One region of the Streptomyces sp. NBC_00576 genome, then DNA from elsewhere that is predicted to be linked to it. Evidence: predicted binding sites of a transcription regulator. Region 1 holds the regulator's gene; the other holds the start of a gene.
The links. The regulator HspR, encoded in region 1, represses chaperone genes until heat shock. The targets are predictions, from matches to a motif close to TTGAGNNNNNNNNNCTCAA.

Region 1 (4,416 bases):
TGGGGCGCCAAAGCCCCCGCCACCGGCCTCCCGAAGGACAACTTCGGCGTCCGCTGGACGGTGACCCGCGACTTCGGCTCCGGCGGCCCCTTCGCCCTCACCGTCGCCGCGCAGGACGGCATCCGCGTCTACCTCGACGGCAAGATCAAGGTCAACCTCTGGAAGAACGTCTCAACGACCCAGAAGAAGACCGTCAACCTCACCATCCCCGCCCACAAGCACACCCTGCGCATCGACTTCGCCAACGTCACCGGCAACGCGAACGTCAACTTCGCCTACGCGCCCCGTACTTCGGCGACAGTCGACAAGGTCAAGCCCCTCGCCCCGACGGGACCCGCCGTCACGTACGACAAGACGACGGGCAAGGCGAAGCTCACCTGGGCGAAGAACAAGGAGATGGACCTCGCGGGGTACAAGGTCTACCGCCGCCTGAACGGCACGTCGTTCGGCGGCACCGCCCTCGCGACGACCACAGCCACCACGTACACGGACTCGACACTTCCGAAGACCGGCGAGACGTACGCCTACGAGGTCCGCGCCCACGACAAGGCCGGCAACCAGTCGACAGGCAGCGCCGACGTGACCGCGACGACGGTCGACAAGACGGCGCCGGCGAAGGTCACCGGGCTGTCGGGACAAGGCACCACGGCAGGCAACTTCCTTACGTGGAACGCCTCCTCGAAGGACGTGCACCACTACGAGGTGTGGGCCGCCCCAGTGGGTCAGAGCGACCCGGACGGGCCGCAGCCCGCGTTCAGGACGTCCTCGGCGGACCAGTTCGCGGACGCGGGGACGCCCTACGCGTACCGGGTCCAGGCCGTCGACGGCGCCGGGAACATCTCCCCGGTCTCCGAGACCGTGACGGTGACGCGCCCAGTGGCATCCACCACGCCCGCTCCGTCCGCCCTGGAGGGCACGCCCACCGACGCATCCACCCATGTCACGTGGACGCCGTCGGAGGACGGTACGGTGACCGGGTTCCACGTCTACCGCCGCGCCTCGGCCAACGGAGTCGGGACCCTCGTCGGCAGCGTCGACGGCCCGACAGCCTCGTCGTACGACGACACCTCTGCCCCCAAGGGCACCGCGTACTACTACGTCACCGCTGTCGACAACACGGGCGCCGAGTCCGTGCCCTCCGCGCAGATCCCCGTCGCCCGCCTCACCCCGGCCACCGCGACCGGCCCGGCGGCACCGAAGCTGACCGTGGTCTCCACGGGCGGCACGCGCTCCCCGATCATCGTCCAGGCCAAGCCCGGCGCGGGCGACGAGGGCCGCTCGCTGAAGGGCTACTCCTGGTACTTCGACGGGTACGGCTCCCCAAGCGGCCAGCAGCTGACGACGACGGGCCGAATCGAGTTCCGGCCGCAGTACACCGGCGTCTACATGGTCACCGTGCGGGCCGTGGACGTCTACGGCCGTGAGAGTGAGCAGGTGTCCTCAGCAGAGGTCCTGGTCAACCGCTAACCGTTCGACACGCAACAGCTTCGGTACACGTGCGCCCGCGCGGGAGGAACCGGGACTCGTCTCCCGGTCCCTCCCGCGTTCCTTGTGTGCGTCATTCCTGCTGAGCAGGCCGGGACGATCCTCAGCCTCGCCTGGGGCCCGTGATCGCCTCACCGATGACGAAGCCCTTGGCCGGGCCCTCCGGAACCACGGCCTCGGTTCCGTACGGCACGCGATGCTCGTCCTCGTAGCGGGCGTGCTCGGCGCGACCCATGCGGCCTCTGCGTCACTCTCCGCCATCGTCAACGTGCAGTTGGACGGCTGGTCGCCCGCGGGCACGGAGGACTTCGCGAACGTCCCTCTGGTACCAGGTCGTCGGCGTCCGCGAGGACGGCACCACCTCACTGCCCGTCCTGGTGAGCGTGGTCGTACCGCCGGTTTCCTGACGGAACGTGAAGGGGCCCGGAGGTTCAGATCGAACCTCCGGGCCTCCGGGCCCCTTCACGTCTCAGCCTGCCTAGTCCTTGGCCTTCTTCGGCCGCCAGACCACCAACGCACTGGTCTGCTGAACTTCCTGGTACGGCACCAGATCCCGCCGATAAGAAGCGTGCACCGCGGCCTCCCGCTGCTGCATCGCCGCGGCGGCGCCGTCCAGCGCGGACTCCATCTCCGCCACCCGCTGCTGCAGCGCGGCGACCTGGTTCTCCAGTTCGATGATCCGCTTGATGCCGGCCAGGTTGATGCCCTCGTCCTGCGACAACGCCTGCACCGCGCGGAGCAGTTCGATGTCGCGGGCCGAGTAGCGGCGGCCCCGGCCGGCGGTGCGGTCGGGGGAGACCAGGCCCAGACGGTCGTACTGGCGCAGGGTCTGCGGGTGCAGGCCCGAGAGCTGGGCCGCCACCGAGATGACGTAGACCGGGGTCTCCTGGGTCAGTTCATACGGGTTGCGTCGACGACCGTCCATCTCGGTCAAGCTCCCTTCGCTGCCTCGAACAGCTCCGCCCGCGGATCCTCGTCCACGGTCGCCTCGCGATACGCCTCCAGTGCGTCACGAGCCTTCCCCGTCAGGTCCGTCGGGACACTCACCTCGACGGTGACCAGCAAATCGCCCCGGGTGCCGTCCTTGCGGACCGCGCCCTTGCCCCGCGCGCGCATCGTGCGCCCGTTGGGCGTGCCCGGGGGCAGCTTCAGGGTGACCGGCGGGCCGCCCAGGGTCGGGACCCTGACCTCGCCGCCGAGTGCCGCCTCGACGAACGTCACCGGCACTGTCACCGTCAGGTTGTCGTCCTTGCGGCCGAAGACCGGGTGGGCGTCGACATGGACGGTGACGTAGAGGTCACCGGCCGGGCCGCCGCGCTCGCCCGGTGCTCCCTTGCCGCGCAGCCGGATCCGCTGGCTGTCCGCCACCCCGGCCGGGATGCGCACCTGCATCGTCCGGGACGACTTGGCGCGACCCGAGCCGCTGCACACCAGGCAGGCGTGCTCCGCGATCAGGCCCCGGCCCTTGCAGTCGGGGCAGGGGTCCGTGAGCGAGAACCCGCCACCCGAACCCCTCGCCACCTGGCCGGTGCCGACGCACGTCGGGCACACGCGCGGCGTGCCGTTCTTGTCACCGGTGCCCGAGCACGCCTTGCACGGTGACTGGGACGTCATGCGCAACGGGACCGTCGCGCCGTCCACCGCCTCCGTGAAGCTCAGCGTCACCTCGGTGTCGATGTCCTGGCCGCGCCTGGGCTGCGTACGGGTGGTCCCGCCGCCCCGGTTGAACAGGCCTCCGAAGACATCTCCGATGCCGCCGCCGAAGCCGCCCGCACCGGAACCGCCGGGGCCGCCGCCGCCCTGGGCGCCGCCTCCGAAGAGGTCACCCAGGTCGAAGTTGAAGGAGCCGCCGCCGGCGCCCGGCCCCGGGCGGAAGCCGCCGTTGCCGAAGAGGGCGCGGGCCTCGTCGTACTCCTTGCGCTTCTTGGGGTCACCGAGGACGTCGTTCGCCTCGGAGATCTCCTTGAAGCGCTCCTCGGCCCTGGCGTTGCCCTTGTTGGCGTCCGGGTGGAACTCGCGGGCGAGTTTCCGGTACGCCTTCTTGATCTCGGCCTCGGTGGCGTCCTTGGGGACGCCGAGGACCTTGTAGAAGTCCTTCTCGATGAAGTCCTTGGTGCTCATCCCCGACGTCCCTCCTTCCCGGAGTCTTTGGCGTCTCCAGCGTCAATGCTCACGTCAGCCCTCTTCCGGGCCACCGTTCTCCTTGCCGTCCGCCGCGTCGCCCGACTCCGGGGCCTGCGCCCCGGGCTGGGGCTCGGCCACCGCGACCCGCGCGGGACGCAGATTGCGCTCGCCGAACCGGTAGCCCGGCTGCAGGATCGCCACGCACGTCGTCTCCGTGACGTCCGGCGCGTACGAGTGCATCAGGGCCTCGTGGATCGTCGGGTCGAAGGGCTCGCCCTCCTTGCCGAACTGCTGCAGGCCCATCTTCGCGGCGACGGTCTCCAGCGACTCGGCGACGGACTTGAACCCGCCTACCAGTTCGCCGTGTTCCCGCGCGCGGCCGATGTCGTCGAGTACGGGCAGGAGTTCGGACAGGAGGCTCGCGATGGCGATCTCCTTGACCGTGATCCGGTCCCGCTCGACCCGGCGGCGGTAGTTCTGATACTCGGCCTGGAGCCGCTGGAGGTCCGCGGTGCGCTCACCGAGCGCCGTGCGTACCTGGTCCAGCTGTGCCGTCAGACCGGCGACCTGTGCTGCTGCTGCGTTTGCGTCCCCGGCCGGGGACGCCCCCTCCGAAGAGGGGGCGGCCTTCGGCTCGGCGTCGTCGGAGGTGGCGCCGGAAGGGACGTCGGGCTTCTCGTCGAAGCCCGGAGTCTCCTCCGTCACGCGGCACCGTCCTTACGCTCACGCTCGTCATCGACGATCTCGGCGTCCACCACGTCGTCGTCGGCCTTGGGGGCCTCGGCGCCGGGCGCCTCGTCACCGGCG
Region 2 (4,416 bases), 2.5 Mb from region 1:
AGTGACTGTCTGACTACTCTGATCCGGATAGCCTGCCCGAGAAGGGTGGGGTCGGCGAGTGCGCGGTCCCACTGGAGGTCGATGGTTACCGAGGGGGCCGGTGTGGGGGAGAGGCTGCGTGTCGCGGATGTCGAGCGGGTGCCGACGGAGAGGCTCGTCGCGCTGATCACCGAAAGCTTCGACAACCTCGTGACCGTGGCCATCGCGGAAGCCGTCCACGGGAGGTTCCTCCCGCCCCGCACCGGCCGTCTGTTGCGCAAGGCGGAATGGCGGCTGGACTGGCAGGACGCTCTGCTGTGCGCCGGCGGAGAGCTTCAGGTCGCCACCGAGCGGATGCGTTACTCCGGCGACCCCCGACTGGAGGTCACCGAGCACCGGCTGGGCCGGGTTCGCCATCGCGCCCACGAGGCCGCCGTACTGGTAAAGAAGTTGCGGCGCAACGACTTCAACAACAGCCGGGAACGCAAGAGCGGTATGAACTCCCACCTCACGGCCCAGGGTTGGCTGAGGATCGCGTTCCCGGACGAGTACGCCGAACTCGTCCAGCGGGAGCGCGCCCGGCGGTTCGTGAGCGACATGGCCGAGCCGCCCGCGTTCCGTGACGTGCACGACGAGATCGCGTACGCCGTCGGCGAAGGCCGGCTCGCCGCGCCGCGCTCCCCGGAAGTCGACGCGCTGCTGGCTGCCGGCGACACCGCCGTGCGGCTGGCCGCGGCCGACGACGCCAAGGAGCAGGACGAACGCGACATGGCGCTGCGTCACCCGCTGATGCTGAAGCGGTGGGAGAACGCCCTGCGGGAACTGGGGGCGATGGCCGCGGACCGGGCCTGCGCGGAGACGCCGCATGCTCTGGGCACGCTCCCCGACGACTTCTGCACGCTGCCTGAGGCAGAAGCGGTCGCGGTACTCAACGCCCGGCGCTTCCTCGCGGCCGTCCAGCAGCGGCGCATGGAGTGCAAGCGGTACATCCGGCAGATCACCCAGGCGTTGCGCGAACGAGCACTCGAAAGTCCGTACACGAGGGCTGTGTCCGAGGCCAAAGCGGCGGCCGACCGGCTCCTCGTCGACGGACATCCGGCCGAGTACGCCTTCATCCGCGCCGAGCTGCGCACGCACGAGGAGCACGTCGGCTATCTGCCCCTGTCCCTCGTCAGCAGTCCGCAGCGTGCCGAGATCAAGCGCCGGGTCCTGGCCGCCCTGTCGGACGGCACCTGGATGTACTCAGCGGTGCCGGAAGCGCACTGACACCGGCCTGATCCGCCTTCGCCCCCATGTACTTCGCGCTCGTCAGAAACGCCTCCACCCGCCAGCCCAACGCCTCGTACAGCGCCCGGCCGTCCGGTGTCCCGGCCAGAACGCCTCTCTCCGCGCCCTGGGCGACGGCCTCCTGCGCGAGCGTTCGCATCACGAAGGAGCCGAGTCCCCGGCGGCGGTGCGCGGGGGAGGTCTCCACCTGGTCGACGACCGCCGTGCTGCCCGTCGGGGCGAGCTGGCCGCGGGCCGCCCAGGAACCGTCGGGCGCCGCGAGCAGGACGCGGGTCACCCCGGCGCGCGTCCAGACGCGGACCCGGTAACCGTCGGGGGCGGGCGGCGCCTCCGTGGGCGTCAGCGGAACCGACATCAGGTAGCCCGGCTCGGGATCGACCCACCAGCCCTCGCCGAGCCAGCCGCCGACCCTCGCCGGGTCGTCGAACACCTTGAGCCATACGCCCGAGCCGGTCACCGCGTCGGCCACCTTCCGGACGGTCCGTTCGTCGACGTCGTCGTTCACCGCGTCGAGGACGTGCCGGGTGACGTGCTCGGCCGTACCCACGTCGATCGTGTATCCCCAGGGCTCGACCAGGGGCGGAGATGCCCCGCGCGAGACGACCCAGCCGTCTACCCAGGCCCGCACGGTTCCGTCCTTGTTTCCGCCCACGCCGACCCCTTGTGTAATAGCTGTTATGCGTTAATGAGTGTTACGTAGATGACTGTAGGCGGGTGCCCGGCAGTCGCGGCAGAGGTGATCGCTCACGGCGAACACGCCCCGGGGAACAATCAACCGCCGCCAAGCATTGAGTCGGCATAGCTCAACTTGAATGCCGAAGGGGAGATCATGGCTTCGACGTCCACACCGCTCACACTGCCCGTGCTGCCGCTCGACGACGAGGTCGTGCTGCCCGGCATGGTGGTTCCGCTGGACCTGAACGACGCCGATGTGCGTGCCGCGGTGGAGGCCGCCCAGGCCGCCGCGCGTACCGAGCCCGGCAAGCCCAGGGTTCTGCTGGTGCCGCGCATCGACGGGACATACCCGAGTACCGGTGTCCTCGGCACCGTGGAGCAGGTCGGCCGACTGGCCGACGGGGATCCGGGCGCCCTCATCCGTGCCCTGGGGCGCGTGCGCATCGGCGCCGGGACCACCGGGCCGGGGGCCGCGCTGTGGGTGGAGGGGACGCGGATCGACGAGACCGTCCCGGACCCCGTGCCCGGTCATGTCACCGAACTTGCCAAGGAATACAAGGCACTTGCCACCGCCTGGCTCCGCAAGCGCGGCGCCTGGCAGGTCGTCGACCGGGTACAGGCCATCGACGATGTTTCCACCCTTGCCGACAATTCCGGTTACTCGCCCTTCCTCAGCACCGACCAGAAGATCGAACTGCTGGAGACCACCGACCCGGTGGCCCGGCTGAAGCTCGCCACCCAGCAGCTGCGCGACCACCTCGCCGAGCAGGATGTCGCCGAGACCATCGCGAAGGACGTCCAGGAAGGCGTCGACAAGCAGCAGCGGGAGTTCCTGCTGCGGAAGCAGCTGGAAGCGGTACGCAAGGAGCTGCGCGAGATCAACGGTGAGCAGGACGGCGAGGAGTCCGACGACTACCGGACCCGCGTCGAGGCCGCCGACCTGCCCGAGAAGGTGCGCGAGGCCGCCCTCAAGGAGGTCGACAAGCTGGAGCGGTCCTCCGACCAGTCGCCCGAGGGCGGCTGGATCAGGACCTGGCTCGACACCGTTCTCGAACTGCCCTGGAACGAGCGGACCGAGGACTCGTACGACATCCAGGGAGCCCAGGCCGTGCTCGACGCCGAGCACGCGGGCCTGGAGGACGTGAAGGAGCGCATCACCGAGTACCTCGCCGTGCGCAAGCGGCGCGCGGAGCGCGGGCTCGGGGTCGTGGGCGGGCGTCGTGGTGGCGCCGTGCTCGCGCTCGTCGGGCCGCCCGGCGTCGGAAAGACCAGCCTCGGCGAGTCCGTCGCGCACGCCATGGGCCGGAAGTTCGTCCGGGTCGCGCTGGGCGGGGTCAGGGACGAGGCCGAGATCCGCGGGCACCGGCGTACGTATGTCGGTGCGCTGCCCGGGCGCATTGTGCGGGCCATCAAGGAGGCCGGGTCCATGAACCCCGTCGTTCTCCTCGACGAGATCGACAAGGTCGGCTCCGACTTCCGGGGCGACCCCGCCGCCGCGCTGCTCGAAGTCCTCGACCCGGCGCAGAACCACACCTTCCGCGACCACTACCTCGAAGTCGAACTCGACCTCAGCGACGTGGTGTTCCTCGCCACCGCCAACGTCCTCGAAGCCATTCCCGAGGCCCTGCTCGACCGGATGGAGCTCGTCCGGCTGGACGGGTACACCGAGGACGAGAAGGTCGTCATCGCCCGGGACCACCTGCTGCCCCGGCAGTTGGAGCGGGCCGGCCTCGAAGACGCCGAAGTAGCCCTGGACGAGAGCGCGTTGCGCAAGCTCGCCGGGGAGTACACACGGGAGGCCGGCGTCCGCAACCTGGAGCGGTCCATCGCGCGGCTGCTGCGCAAGGTCGCAGCACAGCACGAACTCGGGGAGCGGAAGCTGCCGTTCACCGTCACGGACGACGATCTGCGCGGACTCATCGGGCGGCCCCACCACGTGCCCGAGTCCGCCACCGACCCGGCCGAGCGGCGCACCGCCGTACCGGGTGTGGCGACCGGGCTCGCGGTCACCGGGGCCGGGGGCGACGTCCTCTACGTCGAGGCGTCGCTGGCCGATCCGGAGACCGGCGCCGCCGGACTGACCCTCACCGGGCAGCTCGGCGACGTCATGAAGGAGTCCGCGCAGATCGCGCTCTCCTTCCTGCGCTCGCACGGCGCCGAACTGGAGCTGCCCGTGGGTGATCTGAAGGACCGGGGTGTGCACATCCACTTCCCGGCGGGGGCCGTGCCCAAGGACGGTCCGAGTGCGGGCGTCACCATGACGACCGCCCTCGCCTCGCTGCTCAGCGGACGGCTCGTCCGGACGGACGTCGCCATGACCGGCGAGGTGTCGCTGACCGGGCGGGTGCTGCCCATCGGCGGTGTGAAGCAGAAGCTGCTCGCCGCCCACCGGGCCGGCGTCACCACCGTGATCATCCCGAAGCGCAACGAGGCCGACCTGGACGACGTCCCGGCCGAGGTCCTGGAGAAGCTCGA

Region 2: lon (endopeptidase La) is a predicted target of HspR. The motif match lies at 2,055-2,073, and genes of this name have one in related genera.

What each region holds. Positions count from the first base shown of each region.
Region 1 covers NZ_CP107780.1:5,875,086-5,879,501, reverse strand. The annotation lists gene OG734_RS25440 (PA14 domain-containing protein) at 1-1,467, shown strand, start outside; partial or broken gene OG734_RS25435 (Uma2 family endonuclease) at 1,589-1,708, opposite strand; gene OG734_RS25430 (heat shock protein transcriptional repressor HspR) at 1,964-2,410, opposite strand; gene dnaJ (molecular chaperone DnaJ) at 2,416-3,606, opposite strand; gene grpE (nucleotide exchange factor GrpE) at 3,661-4,314, opposite strand; gene dnaK (molecular chaperone DnaK) at 4,311-4,416, opposite strand, start outside.
Region 2 covers NZ_CP107780.1:3,385,649-3,390,064, reverse strand. The annotation lists gene OG734_RS14050 (rhomboid-like protein) at 1-13, shown strand, start outside; gene OG734_RS14045 (hypothetical protein) at 103-1,245, shown strand; gene OG734_RS14040 (GNAT family N-acetyltransferase) at 1,175-1,918, opposite strand; gene lon (endopeptidase La) at 2,096-4,416, shown strand, end outside.